Flexivirga oryzae: one gene and its partner. The protein of the gene in region 1 binds, or shares a complex with, the protein of each later gene. Links are inferred from orthologs where the notes say so. Each region holds a gene or a part of one and is shown in the gene's direction. Other genes may lie near its edges.

Region 1 (6,568 bases):
GACACCGGCCGCGCCGCCCGACGCGCCTCCTGCGCAGCCGCCTTCAGCTCCGCACGCAGGTCCGCAGCCTCCCCCTTCACCCGCGAGCGCACCTCATCGGCGAGCTGGCTGACCGACCGGTCGAGGTCGACCTTGAGGTCGCCCAGGTCGTCCTGCCGCGCCTCCACCTCGGCCCGCCCCGCGTCAGTGAGGGTGTATGTCGCCTTCCGCCCGTCGTCGCTGCGGCGGACCAGCCCCTCCTCCTCCAGCTTCGCCAGTCGCGGATACACCGTGCCGGCGCTGGGCGTGTAGAGCCCGTTGAACCGCTGCTCGAGATCGCGCATGATCTCGTAGCCGTGATGCGGCCCCTCGGCGAGCAGCGCGAGCAGGTAGAGCCGCAGCTGACCGTGCGCAAAAACGGGACTCATGACGGATCCTTGGACAGGTCCGGTCCGGCCGCGGGCGCCGCCCGCAACACCACGACGTCGCCGGACATGGAGTTCGCCGAGATCCGCAACGACTCGTCGCCGTCACGCGCCTCTCCCCCGCGGTGCCACTTACCGCCCAGCTTCATGCCGTCGACGATGGCCGCGCCGGACATCGTCGACACCTTCACCCGGTAGCCGCCGCCCTGCGGCACCCGCACCGTCACGTCACCGGACACCGTGTTGGACTCCACCCGCGTCCGGAAGTCGGTCAGGTCGAGCGTGATGTCACCGGAGACGCCGTTCAGCTCGATCGGGTCGAGGGCGCTGTGATGCACGGTCATCGCCCCGGAGACGGTGTTGGCCTCGAGCCGCCCACGCAGGTTGCGCCCCTCGAACGTGCCTGACACGCCGTTGATCTCGATGCGGCCGTCGAGGTCGTCGGCCGCCACATCACCGCTGACGGTGTTGAGCGAGGAGTTGGCATGTATGCCGCTCACGACCGCTCCGGCATTCACCGTGTTGATGCTGGTCTTGGCGTCGTTCGGGATGGAGACCGACACCCGGGCGCGCACGTGTCCGGAGCCGCTGCCGAGGCCCTTGATCGTCTCCCACATGCTCGATCCCTCGGACTTGACGTGGCTGATCTCGAGCTTGTGCCCGTCCCAGGTGACCTTCAGCGGCGGCCCGACGACCTCTTGAACCTCCACGCTGGCAGCACCTGAGTCGGTGTGGGTGACCACGTCGACGTGCCCCCCGATCAGCGCGACGGTCAGCGCGGCGACACGCTCGCCCTCGCCACCCACGTCGAGCAACTTCGGGTCGCTGATCTCCCACTGCTGCGCCATGTCGTTCTCTCCTCGTCGTCGTTCTGGAGACCGCAGGACTTCGATGCGGGCTCGTGCATTTCGATACGCCGGCTCGTTCCTCGCCGGCTACTCAATGCAACGCCTCACCCTTACTCAGCCACCGCGGTGCACACTTCGCGACATATCGCGTGTTCGTCAAACACGATATGTCGCGATTCGATGCTGGTCAAGCATCGCCTGCGGGCACGGACCGACGGTCACCCACGACATCCACCGGTCTACGGACGACACGCCGGAAAAACCGCGAAAATTCTCCATAGCACACACCGTGGACCAGGTGTGGCGGACCTGCCCCTTCACGTTACGCTGGATCTGTATGCCGACTCCTGTCGTCATACGCCTGAAACCCGCATAGCCGGACATCCTCAGCATGGCCGTGCCGACCTTGACGAAAGAGGCGCATTCGCGTGTCATCCCAGTCGCCTGACCCCCTCGCGACATTCGGACCCAATGAATGGCTCGTTGACGAGCTCTACGAGCAGTACAAACAGGACAAGAACTCCGTCGACAAGGCGTGGTGGAGCTTCTTCGAGGATTACCGGCCCAGCACCACGCCCGTCGGCAACGGCCAGACGACGAGCACCCCCGCCACGGCGGACGCGGCCCCCGCCGCGACACCGGCGGCCCCCGCAGCACAGAGCGCCCCGGCCACCAAGCCTGCGGCCCCCGCCACGCCCGCCGCCCCCGAGCCGCCCAAGGGCGCCGCCCGGCAGGCGCCCAAGGAGGCACCGCGCCCCGACCCCAAGGACTGGGAGCTGTCCGAGGGCAAGGTCATCGCGCGCGACGCGTCCGCACCGAAGGTGCCGGAGGTCGGCCCCGCCGAGGACCAGAGCGTGCCGCTCAAGGGCGTCGCCGCCCGCATCGTCTCCAACATGGAGACCAGCCTCACGGTCCCGACCGCGACCAGCGTGCGCGCGGTCCCGGCCAAGCTGCTGATCGACAACCGCATCGTCATCAACAACCACCTGTCCCGCAGCCGTGGTGGCAAGGTCAGCTTCACCCACATCATCGGTTACGCCATCATCCGGGCGCTCAAGCTGGTGCCGGAGATGAACTACGCGCTCGGCGAGGACGAGAAGGGCAAGCCGACCCTCATCAAGCCCGGCCACGTCGGCTTCGGCCTGGCGATCGACCTGCAGAAGGAAGACGGGTCGCGCACCCTCGTCGTGCCCAGCGTCAAGGGCGCCGAGGAGATGGACTTCGCGCAGTTCTGGGCGGCATACGAGGAGATGGTCCGCAAGGCGCGCAGCAACAAGCTGACCCTCGACGACTACGCCGGCACCACGATCAGCCTCACCAACCCGGGCGGCATCGGCACGGTGCACTCGATCCCGCGCCTGATGAAGGGCGCCGGGGCAATCATCGGCGTCGGCGCGCTCGAATACCCGGCCGAGTGGCAGGGCGCGAGCGTCGACACGCTCAACAAGAACGCCGTCAGCAAGATCATCACGCTGACCTCGACCTACGACCACCGCGTCATCCAGGGCGCCGTCTCGGGCGAGTTCCTGCGCGTGGTGCACCAGTTGCTGCTCGGCGAGGACGGCTTCTACGACGACATCTTCCAGTCGCTGAAGATCCCCTACGAGCCGATCCGCTGGGTGCAGGACATCGAGGCGGGCCACGACGACGACATCAACAAGGTGGCGCGCGTCCAGGAGCTGATCCACGCCTACCGGGTGCGCGGTCACCTGATGGCCGACATCGACCCGCTCGAATACAAGCAGCGGGCGCACACCGACCTCGAGGTCACCACCCACGGCCTGACGCTGTGGGACCTGGACCGCACCTTCCCGACCGGCGGTTTCGGCGGCAAGCCGTTCCTGAAGCTGCGCGAGATCCTCGGGATCCTGCGCGACGCCTACTGCCGCTCGATCGGCATCGAATACATGCACATCCAGGACCCGGAGCAGCGGGCGTGGATCCAGAGCAAGGTCGAGAAGGGCTACGAGAAGCAGTCCAGCGCCGAGCAGCTGCGCATCCTGCGCCGGCTCAACGCCGCTGAGGCGTTCGAGACCTTCCTGCAGACGAAGTATGTCGGGCAGAAGCGTTTCTCGCTGGAGGGCGGCGAGTCGGTCATCGCGATGCTCGACCGCATCATCTCCGAGGCCGCCGACAACGACATGGACGAGGTCTGCATCGGTATGCCGCACCGCGGCCGCCTCAACGTGCTGGCCAACATCGCCGGCAAGTCCTACGGGCAGATCTTCCGGGAGTTCGAGGACAACCCGCGGCCGAAGTCGGTGCAGGGTTCGGGCGACGTGAAGTACCACCTGGGCACGGAGGGCACCTTCACCTCCGACGCGGGCAACAGCACGAGCGTCTACCTCGCCGCCAACCCCTCGCACCTGGAGGCGGTCGACGCGGTGCTCGAGGGCATCGCCCGCGCCAAGCAGGACCGCATCAACCTGGCCGGTGCGGCGTTCACCGTGCTGCCGATCCTGATGCACGGTGACGCGGCGTTCGCCGGCCAGGGCATTGTCGCCGAGACGCTCAACCTGTCCCAGCTGCGCGGTTACCGCACCGGCGGCACGATCCACATCGTGGTCAACAACCAGGTGGGCTTCACCACGGCGCCGTCGCAGAGCCGCAGCTCGACATACAGCACCGACGTCGCGCGGATGGTGCAGGCGCCGATCTTCCACGTCAACGGGGACGACCCGGAGGCGTGCGTCGGTGTCGCGGAGCTGGCATTCGAATACCGCCAGAAGTTCAACCGCGACGTCGTCATCGACATGGTGTGCTACCGCCGCCGTGGCCACAACGAGGGCGACGACCCGTCGATGACGCAGCCGATGATGTACAAGCTAATCGAGTCCAAGCGCAGCGTCCGCAAGCTCTACACCGAGGCCCTTATCGGCCGCGGCGACATCACCCCGGACGAGGCCGAGGCCGCGCTGAAGGACTATCAGGCGCAACTGGAGCGGGTCTTCACCGAGACCAAGGCGGCCAAGCAGGAGGCCTCCGCACCGGCGGCGGACAGCTCAGTCGGCACCGACGCCGAGGGTCACGGCGGCCTGGAGCGCCCGTCGGCGCAGGAGGCGGACGACTCCCGGGCGGACGGCAGCTACCTGGACACCGCGATCAGCAGCGACGAGTTGCTGCGGATCGGCAAGACGTGGGTGAGCCCGCCCGACGGCTTCACCGTCCACCCGAAGCTCGCCAAGCTGATGGAGCGGCGCGCGGACATGACTACCAGCGGCGGCATCGACTGGGCGATGGGCGAGCTGCTCGCGTTCGGTTCGCTGCTGATGGAGGGCACCCCGGTGCGCCTCGCCGGGCAGGACAGCCGCCGCGGCACGTTCGTGCAGCGCCACTCGGTGCTGATCGACCACACCAACGGCAACGAGTGGACGCCGCTGCGTTACCTGTCGCCGGACCAGGCGTGGTTCTGGGTCTACGACTCGTTGCTGAGCGAGTATGCCGCGATGGGCTTCGAGTACGGCTACTCGGTGGAGCGGCCGGACGCGCTGGTGCTGTGGGAGGCGCAGTTCGGCGACTTCGCCGACGGCGCGCAGACGATCATCGACGAGTTCATCAGCTCCGGTGAGCAGAAGTGGGCGCAGCGCTCCTCCGTGGTGCTGCTGCTCCCCCACGGCTACGAGGGCCAGGGCGCCGACCACTCGTCGGCGCGCATCGAGCGCTACCTGCAGTTGTTCGCCGAGGACAACATGACGGTCGCCTACCCGTCGACGCCGGCGTCGTACTTCCACCTGCTGCGTCGCCAGGCAGCGGCTCGCCCGCGCAAGCCGCTGATCGTCTTCACACCGAAGCAACTGCTGCGGGTGAAGGCCGCAACTTCCAGCACGGAGGACTTCACCAGCGGACGCTTCCAGCCGGTGCTCGCCGACCAGGCGCAGCTGAACAACACCGAGGTCACCCGGGTGCTGCTGGCGTCCTCGCGTGTCGTCTACGACCTGGAGGCCGAGCGCACCAAGCGCGGCGACCAGCAGACGGCCATCGTGCGCGTCGAGCAGCTCGCCCCGATCCCGGCGCAGGAGATCGCGACCGAGCTGGCGAAGTACCCGAACGCCGAGGTCGTCTGGGTGCAGGACGAGCCGCGCAACCAGGGTGCCTGGCCGTTCATGGCGCTGAACCTGCCCGAGTTGCTCGCACCGCTGGGCGAGACCCGCCCGCTGCGGCTGGTGTCGCGTGCGGCGTCCGCGGCCCCGGCCACCGGCTCGCACAAGCGCCACGACGAGCAGCGCGAACAACTGCTGAGCGAGTCCTTCAACCGCTGAGACCAGCAACCGTCAGGGCCGCACACCAACTTGGTGTGCGGCCCGTCTCGTCGCCAACGCGAGGAAACCTCAGTAATACCATCGGTGCTACCGTAGGGTCATGGTGAGCAAGCGATCTGTATCACTTGATGACGACGTGGCCCGACGGATCGAAACGGTAGCTGCGGAGGACGGCGTGTCGTTTTCGGCCTGGTTGTCGGCGGCCGCCCAGCGCCAGTTGCGCCTCCGCGAGGGGCTGCAAGGAGTGGCGGAGTGGGAGTCCGAGGCGGGCGCCCTCACCGCTGCAGAGCGCGCCGCCGGCGAAGCCCTTCTGGACGGGCTCCTCGCGAAGCAGACCGGCGGGGCCGCAGCGTCGTGAGCGGACTGACCTACGACACCGGCGCGCTCATCGCCGCCGAAGCGAACGATCGGCTGCTCTGGTCGCTCCACTCCGCGGCGCTGACCCACGGCATCGTGCCGACAGTTCCTGCAGGGGTGCTCGGTGAGGTGTGGCGCGGCGGCCCGCAGCATAATCTGTCACGAGCGCTGAAGGGTTGTCGGATCGAACCACTGGTCGAGTCACGGGCCCGCGCGATCGGCGTATTGGCCGCGAGTTCCGGCCTCGACGACACCGTTGACCTCGCGGTCACCGAGGGCGCCTTGCGACGAGGGGACGCAGTCGTCACCTCCAACCGGAGCGACATCGAGCTGGCGGCAGGTGGGCAGCGAATCGTCATACATGACGTGTGACGCCACGCCCGCGGCCGGCGAGTGGCCCAGCACGATCCGTCCGGCGACTGAAGTGTCGACATAGAAGTCCGTCACCACCCCCCTTCATGTCCTCCAGCAAGTCGTCGACTGAGTCAGCGGTGCGCAGTTCGTGGTGAGCGAAGACTGACGGGTCGACCGGGCCGGTCCTCTTCGGTGGGGTGGCACCCGAGGCGGCTTGGACGGGCTGGATCGTCCCCACTCGGCGACCGTGCAGTGTCAGCGCATACGTCTCTCCCGGCTGACCCATGCCTCCGATCCCGCCGCACCACAGGCCGACCGCGGGACTACATTGCAATCGTGTATTTCA
Region 2 (5,095 bases), 2.3 Mb from region 1 along the record:
GTGCCGCCGTGCGCGTGCTTCTTGTCCAGCGCCTCACGGAACTTGCGCTTGACCTCGTCACTGGGTCCGTGCTTGTCGGTCATGCAGTGGCCTCCTTAGCACTGTGGGCTGATCGGATCACTCTCGCACGTCACGGCGCCGGTGACCACCACAATTCCCCTCGTGTCCAACCTGTCGTCATACCGCCCGCACCTGGCGGGTCGGCTAGTGCCAAGATTGGCGAGGACAGCAGCGTCGAGACGCAAGGGAGCGTTCCGGGCATGACGGCAACTGCCGACAACTTCGACCTCGTGATCCTCGGCGGCGGCAGCGGCGGCTACGCCTGCGCCTTCCGCGCGGCGGAGCTCGGGATGCGGGTCGCACTGGTCGAGAAGGACAAGGTCGGCGGCACCTGCCTGCACCGCGGCTGCATCCCGACCAAGGCCCTGCTGCATGCGGCGGAGATCGCCGACAGCGCACGCGACGGTGCCAGGTTCGGTGTCAAGACCACCTTCGAGTCGGTCGACATGGGCGGCGTGCACGCCTACAAGGACGGCGTCATCGGCCGCCTCTACAAGGGGCTGCAGGGCCTGGTGAAGGCGCACGACATCACCTTCGTCGAGGGCGCCGGCCGACTCACCTCGCCGACCACGGTCACGGTGGGCGACCGTGTGCTGACCGGCAAGAACATCGTGCTGGCGACCGGCTCCTACGCCAAGACGCTGCCCGGGGTGGAGATCGGCGGGCGCATCGTCACCAGCGACGAGGCACTCACCCTCGATGAGGTGCCGTCCCGGGTGATCGTCCTCGGCGGCGGCGTCATAGGCGTCGAATTCGCCTCTGTCTTTTCGTCATTCGGATCCGAGGTGACGATCGTGGAGGCGCTGCCGCGGCTGGTCGCCGCCGAGGACGAGGCGATCTCCAAGCAGCTCGAGCGGGCCTTCCGGAAGCGCAAGATCAAGGCACTCACCGGTGCGAAACTGGCGTCGGCGACCCAGACCGGTGACGAGGTCACCGTGACCCTGGAGTCGGGCGACACGCTCACCGCCGACCTGCTGCTCGTCGCTGTCGGTCGCGGCCCGGTCACCGACGACCTCGGGTATGCCGAGGCCGGCATCACCCTCGACCGCGGTTACGTGGTCACCGACGAGCGGTGCCGGACCGGGGTCCCGGGCGTGTATGCCGTCGGCGACATCGTGCCGGGTCTGCAGCTCGCGCACCGCGGCTTCGCCCAGGGCATCTTCGTGGCCGAGGACATCGCCGGCCAGGCGCCGATCGCGATCGAGGAGTCCGGCATACCGCGCGTCACCTACTGCGACCCGGAGATCGCGTCGGTCGGCCTCACCGAGGCGGCCGCTCGCGAGAAGTACGGCGAGGTGTCGACCGCCGAACACAACCTCGGCGGCAACGGCAAGAGCCAGATCCTGCAGACCCAGGGGTTCGTCAAGGTCGTGCGCGCCGAGGGCGGCGCCGTCGTGGGCGTGCACATGATCGGCGCCCGGATGGGCGAGCAGGTCGGCGAGGCGCAACTGATCGTCGGCTGGGAGGCCGTGCCCGAGGACGTCGCGAGCATGATCCACGCTCACCCGACCCAGAACGAAGCTCTCGGCGAGGCACACCTCGCCCTCGCCGGGAAGCCCTTGCACGCCCATGCGTGAGACAGAAACGCCCGGGCGTGAGATAACCCTGCACACCAGCCATCAGATCTAGGAGACTTGAGTTCATGTCTGAACGCGTGACAATGCCCGCACTCGGCGAGTCGGTGACCGAGGGCACCGTGACTCGATGGCTCAAGCAGGTCGGTGAGGAGGTTGCGGTCGACGAGCCGCTGCTCGAAGTCTCGACCGACAAGGTCGACACCGAGATCCCCTCCCCCGTCGCCGGTACCTTGCAGGAGGTGCTCGTCGAGGAGGACGAGACCGTGCCGGTCGGCGCCGACCTCGCCGTCATCGGCGACGGTGCGGCAGCGCCCGCCGGCGACTCCGGGTCCGGCGGCCAGCAGGAGTCCGCACCCGAGCCCGCTCAGGCCGAAGCACCTGCTGCTGCAGCGGAGCCAGCTGCAGCACCGGCGGCCGAGGCTCCGGCATCCTCCGGCGGCGAAGTGACCGGTGGCGAGAAGATCACCATGCCGGCGCTCGGCGAGTCGGTCACCGAGGGCACCATCACCCGCTGGCTCAAGGCCGAGGGCGAGGACGTCGAGGTCGACGAACCGTTGCTGGAGGTCTCCACCGACAAGGTCGACACCGAGGTGCCGTCCCCGGTGGCCGGCAAGCTGACCAAGATCCTGGTCCAGGAGGACGAGACCGTTCCGGTCGGCGCCGACCTGGCGATCATCGGCGGCGAGAGCTCGGGCGGGTCGGCTCCTGCTGCCGAGGCGAAGCCCGCCGAGGCCGCTCCGGCTGCGCCCGCTCCGGCAGCCGCTGCCCCGGCTCCTGCGGCCGCACCTGCTCCGGCCGCGCCCGCAGCCCCGGCACCCGCAGCCCCTGCCCCGGCAGCCGCTGCCCCGGCAGCCGCCGCTCCGGCGCCGGCCGCTCCGGCTGCTGCGGCTTCGGGTGACCGTGAGCCGGCGTCATACGTCACTCCCCTGGTCCGCAAACTCGCGGCCGAGCACGGCGTCGACCTCGCCTCGGTCACCGGCACCGGGGTGGGTGGCCGCATCCGCAAGCAGGACGTGCTCGACGCGGCGAAGCCGGCCGAGCCCGCACCCGCGGCGGCTCCGGCACCGGCCGCTGCCGCACCGGCGGCGAGCCCGGCAGCTCCGAGCGCCGTCCCCGAGGTGTCGGCGAAGCGCGGCACCACCGAAAAGATGACCCGCATGCGGAAGCTGATCGCGGCGCGCATGGTGGAGTCGCTGCAGGTCTCGGCCCAGCTGACGACCGTTGTCGAGGTCGACGTCACCAAGATCGCCCGACTGCGTGCACGCTCCAAGGCGGCGTTCGAGCAGCGCGAGGGTGTGAAGCTGAGCTTCATGCCGTTCTTCGCGCTGGCGGCGGTGGAGGCCCTCAAGGCCTACCCGCAGCTGAACGCCAGCGTCGAAGAGGACTCGATCGTCTACCACCCGCAGGAGAACCTCGGCATCGCGGTGGACACCGAGCGCGGGCTGATGGTGCCGGTCATCCGCGACGCGGGCGACCTGAACATCGCCGGGCTGTCGCGCAAGATCGCCGATATCGCCGAGCGGACACGCACCAACAAGGTCACCCCGGACGAGCTCGGCGGCGGCACGTTCACGCTGACCAACACCGGTAGCCGCGGTGCGCTGTTCGACACCCCGATCATCAACCAGCCGCAGGTCGGCATCCTCGGCACCGGCGGCGTCGTGAAGCGTCCGGTCGTCGTGACCGACGGTGACGGCGGCGAGACGATCGCGATCCGGTCGATGGTCTACCTGGCGCTGTCCTACGACCACCGGATCGTGGACGGCGCGGACGCCGCTCGGTTCCTCGTCGCGATGAAGGCGCGCCTCGAAGAGGGTGCTTTCGAGGTCTGAGCCGTCGCTCCGGTTATGCCGAACGCGGTGTATGGCGCGCGTTTGGCATAACCGGAGCAGATCATCAGGAGCACGCCATGCGCATCGCGATCACCGGTTCGTCGGGTCTCATCGGCACGACGCTGACCGCAGCTCTGCGGGAACGCGGCGACGAGGTGGTGCGCCTGGTGCGCCGCCCACCGGACGGTCCGGGCCAGGTCCGGTGGGATCCCGCGTCCGGCCGGCTGGATCCGGCCGACCTGCAGGGTGTTTCGGCGATCGTGAACCTGTCCGGCTCGGGCATCGGTGACAAGCGGTGGACGGCGGCATACAAGCAGGAACTGCTCGACTCCCGGCTCGACAGCACCGGCACGCTCGCGCGCGCCGTCGAGCAGCTCGACACCCCAGTGCGCCTGGTCAACGCCTCGGCGATGGGCTACTACGGCGACCGCGGCGAGGAGCTCGTCGACGAGGACTCCACGCCCGGTCACGGGTTCCTCGTCGATCTGGTGGCCGCGTGGGAGGCGGCGACCGCGCCGGCGGCAGCCGCCGGTGCACCCGTCGCCCTCGCCCGCACCGGCCTGGTGATCGCCCCGCACGGCGGCCTGATGGCGCGGGTGCTCCCCCTCGCCAAGCTGGGCCTGGCCGGACCGCTGGGCAGCGGACGGCAGTGGTGGTCCTGGATCTCACTCACCGACGAGGTGCGAGCCCTGGTCCATCTGATCGATCACCCCGAGATCACCGGCCCGGTGAACCTCTGCGTCCCCGATGCCGCGGCGGTCCGGCAGCGGGACGCGATGCGTGCGCTCGGCCGGGAGCTCCATCGGCCCGCCTTCGTGCCCGCCCCGGGGCCGGCGCTCCGGGTCGTGCTGGGCGAGCTGGCGGGCGACGCCCTCGCCAGCACCCGGATGGCGCCCACGGTGCTCCAGCGCACCGGTTTCGCCTGGCAACACGCCGACATCGCGGCCGCGATGCGGTATGCCGCCGGCCACGACGCGTGACGCTGCGCAGTAGGTTGCACGCATGACTGAACAGCCGAGCCTCCCGCCGTTCCATCTCGCCATCCCCGTGGCCGACATCGACGCGGCGCGGCACTTCTACGGGGACGTGTTGGGTTTCCCGCGGGGGCGGTCGGATGAGCGCTGGACCGACTGGAACGTCGACGGACACCAGGTCGACGGGCACCGACGCGCCGTCGCCGGGACCAACCCGGTCGACGGCCATGAGGTTCCGGTGCCGCACTTCGGCCTGGTCCTGACCGTCGAGCGCTTCCGGCAGCTCGCGGCACGGCTCGTCGAAGCGGGCATCGACTTCGTCATCGAGCCGTACGCCCGGTTCGAGGGCGAGCCGGGTGAGCAGTGGACCATGTTCTTCCTCGACCCCTCGGGAAACGCGTTGGAATTCAAGGCATTCCGCGATCCGTCGCAACTCTTCGCAGTCTGACGACCCGGGACACTCGCTTCAGCGGATGCTGGCTGCGAGCGTCCGCAGCCGGTCGTGCACGCCGGCATACCCGGTGAAGCCGGGCAGGTGCGACTTGGCGACCTTGCCCACGACGGTGTAGTTGGAGTCGCACACGTTCGCGACCGGGGTGAGCGCCGTCTGGGACACGAGTTGGTAGGCGTCCATGGGTGACAGCCCGAGCCC

Evidence for each region.
Region 2: FHU39_RS00885 (region 1) and sucB share a complex: the UniProt entries of both Escherichia coli proteins name them as parts of the 2-oxoglutarate dehydrogenase (OGDH) complex. The link is inferred for Flexivirga oryzae from one-to-one orthologs.

What each region holds. Positions count from the first base shown.
Region 1 is NZ_JACHVQ010000001.1:182,018-188,585, reverse strand. The notes cover bases 1,328-5,711. They hold FHU39_RS00885 (multifunctional oxoglutarate decarboxylase/oxoglutarate dehydrogenase thiamine pyrophosphate-binding subunit/dihydrolipoyllysine-residue succinyltransferase subunit), read left to right. Parts: upstream 1,328-1,674; coding sequence 1,675-5,511; downstream 5,512-5,711. Other genes in these bases: FHU39_RS00880 (hypothetical protein), read left to right, coding at 5,612-5,711. Also shown: FHU39_RS00895 (PadR family transcriptional regulator), read right to left, coding at 1-407; FHU39_RS00890 (DUF4097 family beta strand repeat-containing protein), read right to left, coding at 404-1,252; more of FHU39_RS00880, read left to right, coding at 5,712-5,869; FHU39_RS00875 (twitching motility protein PilT), read left to right, coding at 5,866-6,240; FHU39_RS23910 (DUF6104 family protein), read left to right, coding at 6,559-6,568. UniProt on the Escherichia coli protein: E1 component of the 2-oxoglutarate dehydrogenase (OGDH) complex which catalyzes the decarboxylation of 2-oxoglutarate, the first step in the conversion of 2-oxoglutarate to succinyl-CoA and CO(2).
Region 2 is NZ_JACHVQ010000001.1:2,459,702-2,464,796, forward strand. What follows is about bases 1,175-4,085. They hold sucB (2-oxoglutarate dehydrogenase, E2 component, dihydrolipoamide succinyltransferase), read left to right. Parts: upstream 1,175-1,702; coding sequence 1,703-3,469; downstream 3,470-4,085. Other genes in these bases: lpdA (dihydrolipoyl dehydrogenase), read left to right, coding at 1,175-1,637; FHU39_RS11630 (TIGR01777 family oxidoreductase), read left to right, coding at 3,547-4,085. In the rest of the region: FHU39_RS11615 (DUF5302 domain-containing protein), read right to left, coding at 1-83; more of lpdA, read left to right, coding at 261-1,174; more of FHU39_RS11630, read left to right, coding at 4,086-4,449; FHU39_RS11635 (VOC family protein), read left to right, coding at 4,472-4,891; FHU39_RS11640 (acetamidase/formamidase family protein), read right to left, coding at 4,910-5,095. UniProt on the Escherichia coli protein: E2 component of the 2-oxoglutarate dehydrogenase (OGDH) complex which catalyzes the second step in the conversion of 2-oxoglutarate to succinyl-CoA and CO(2).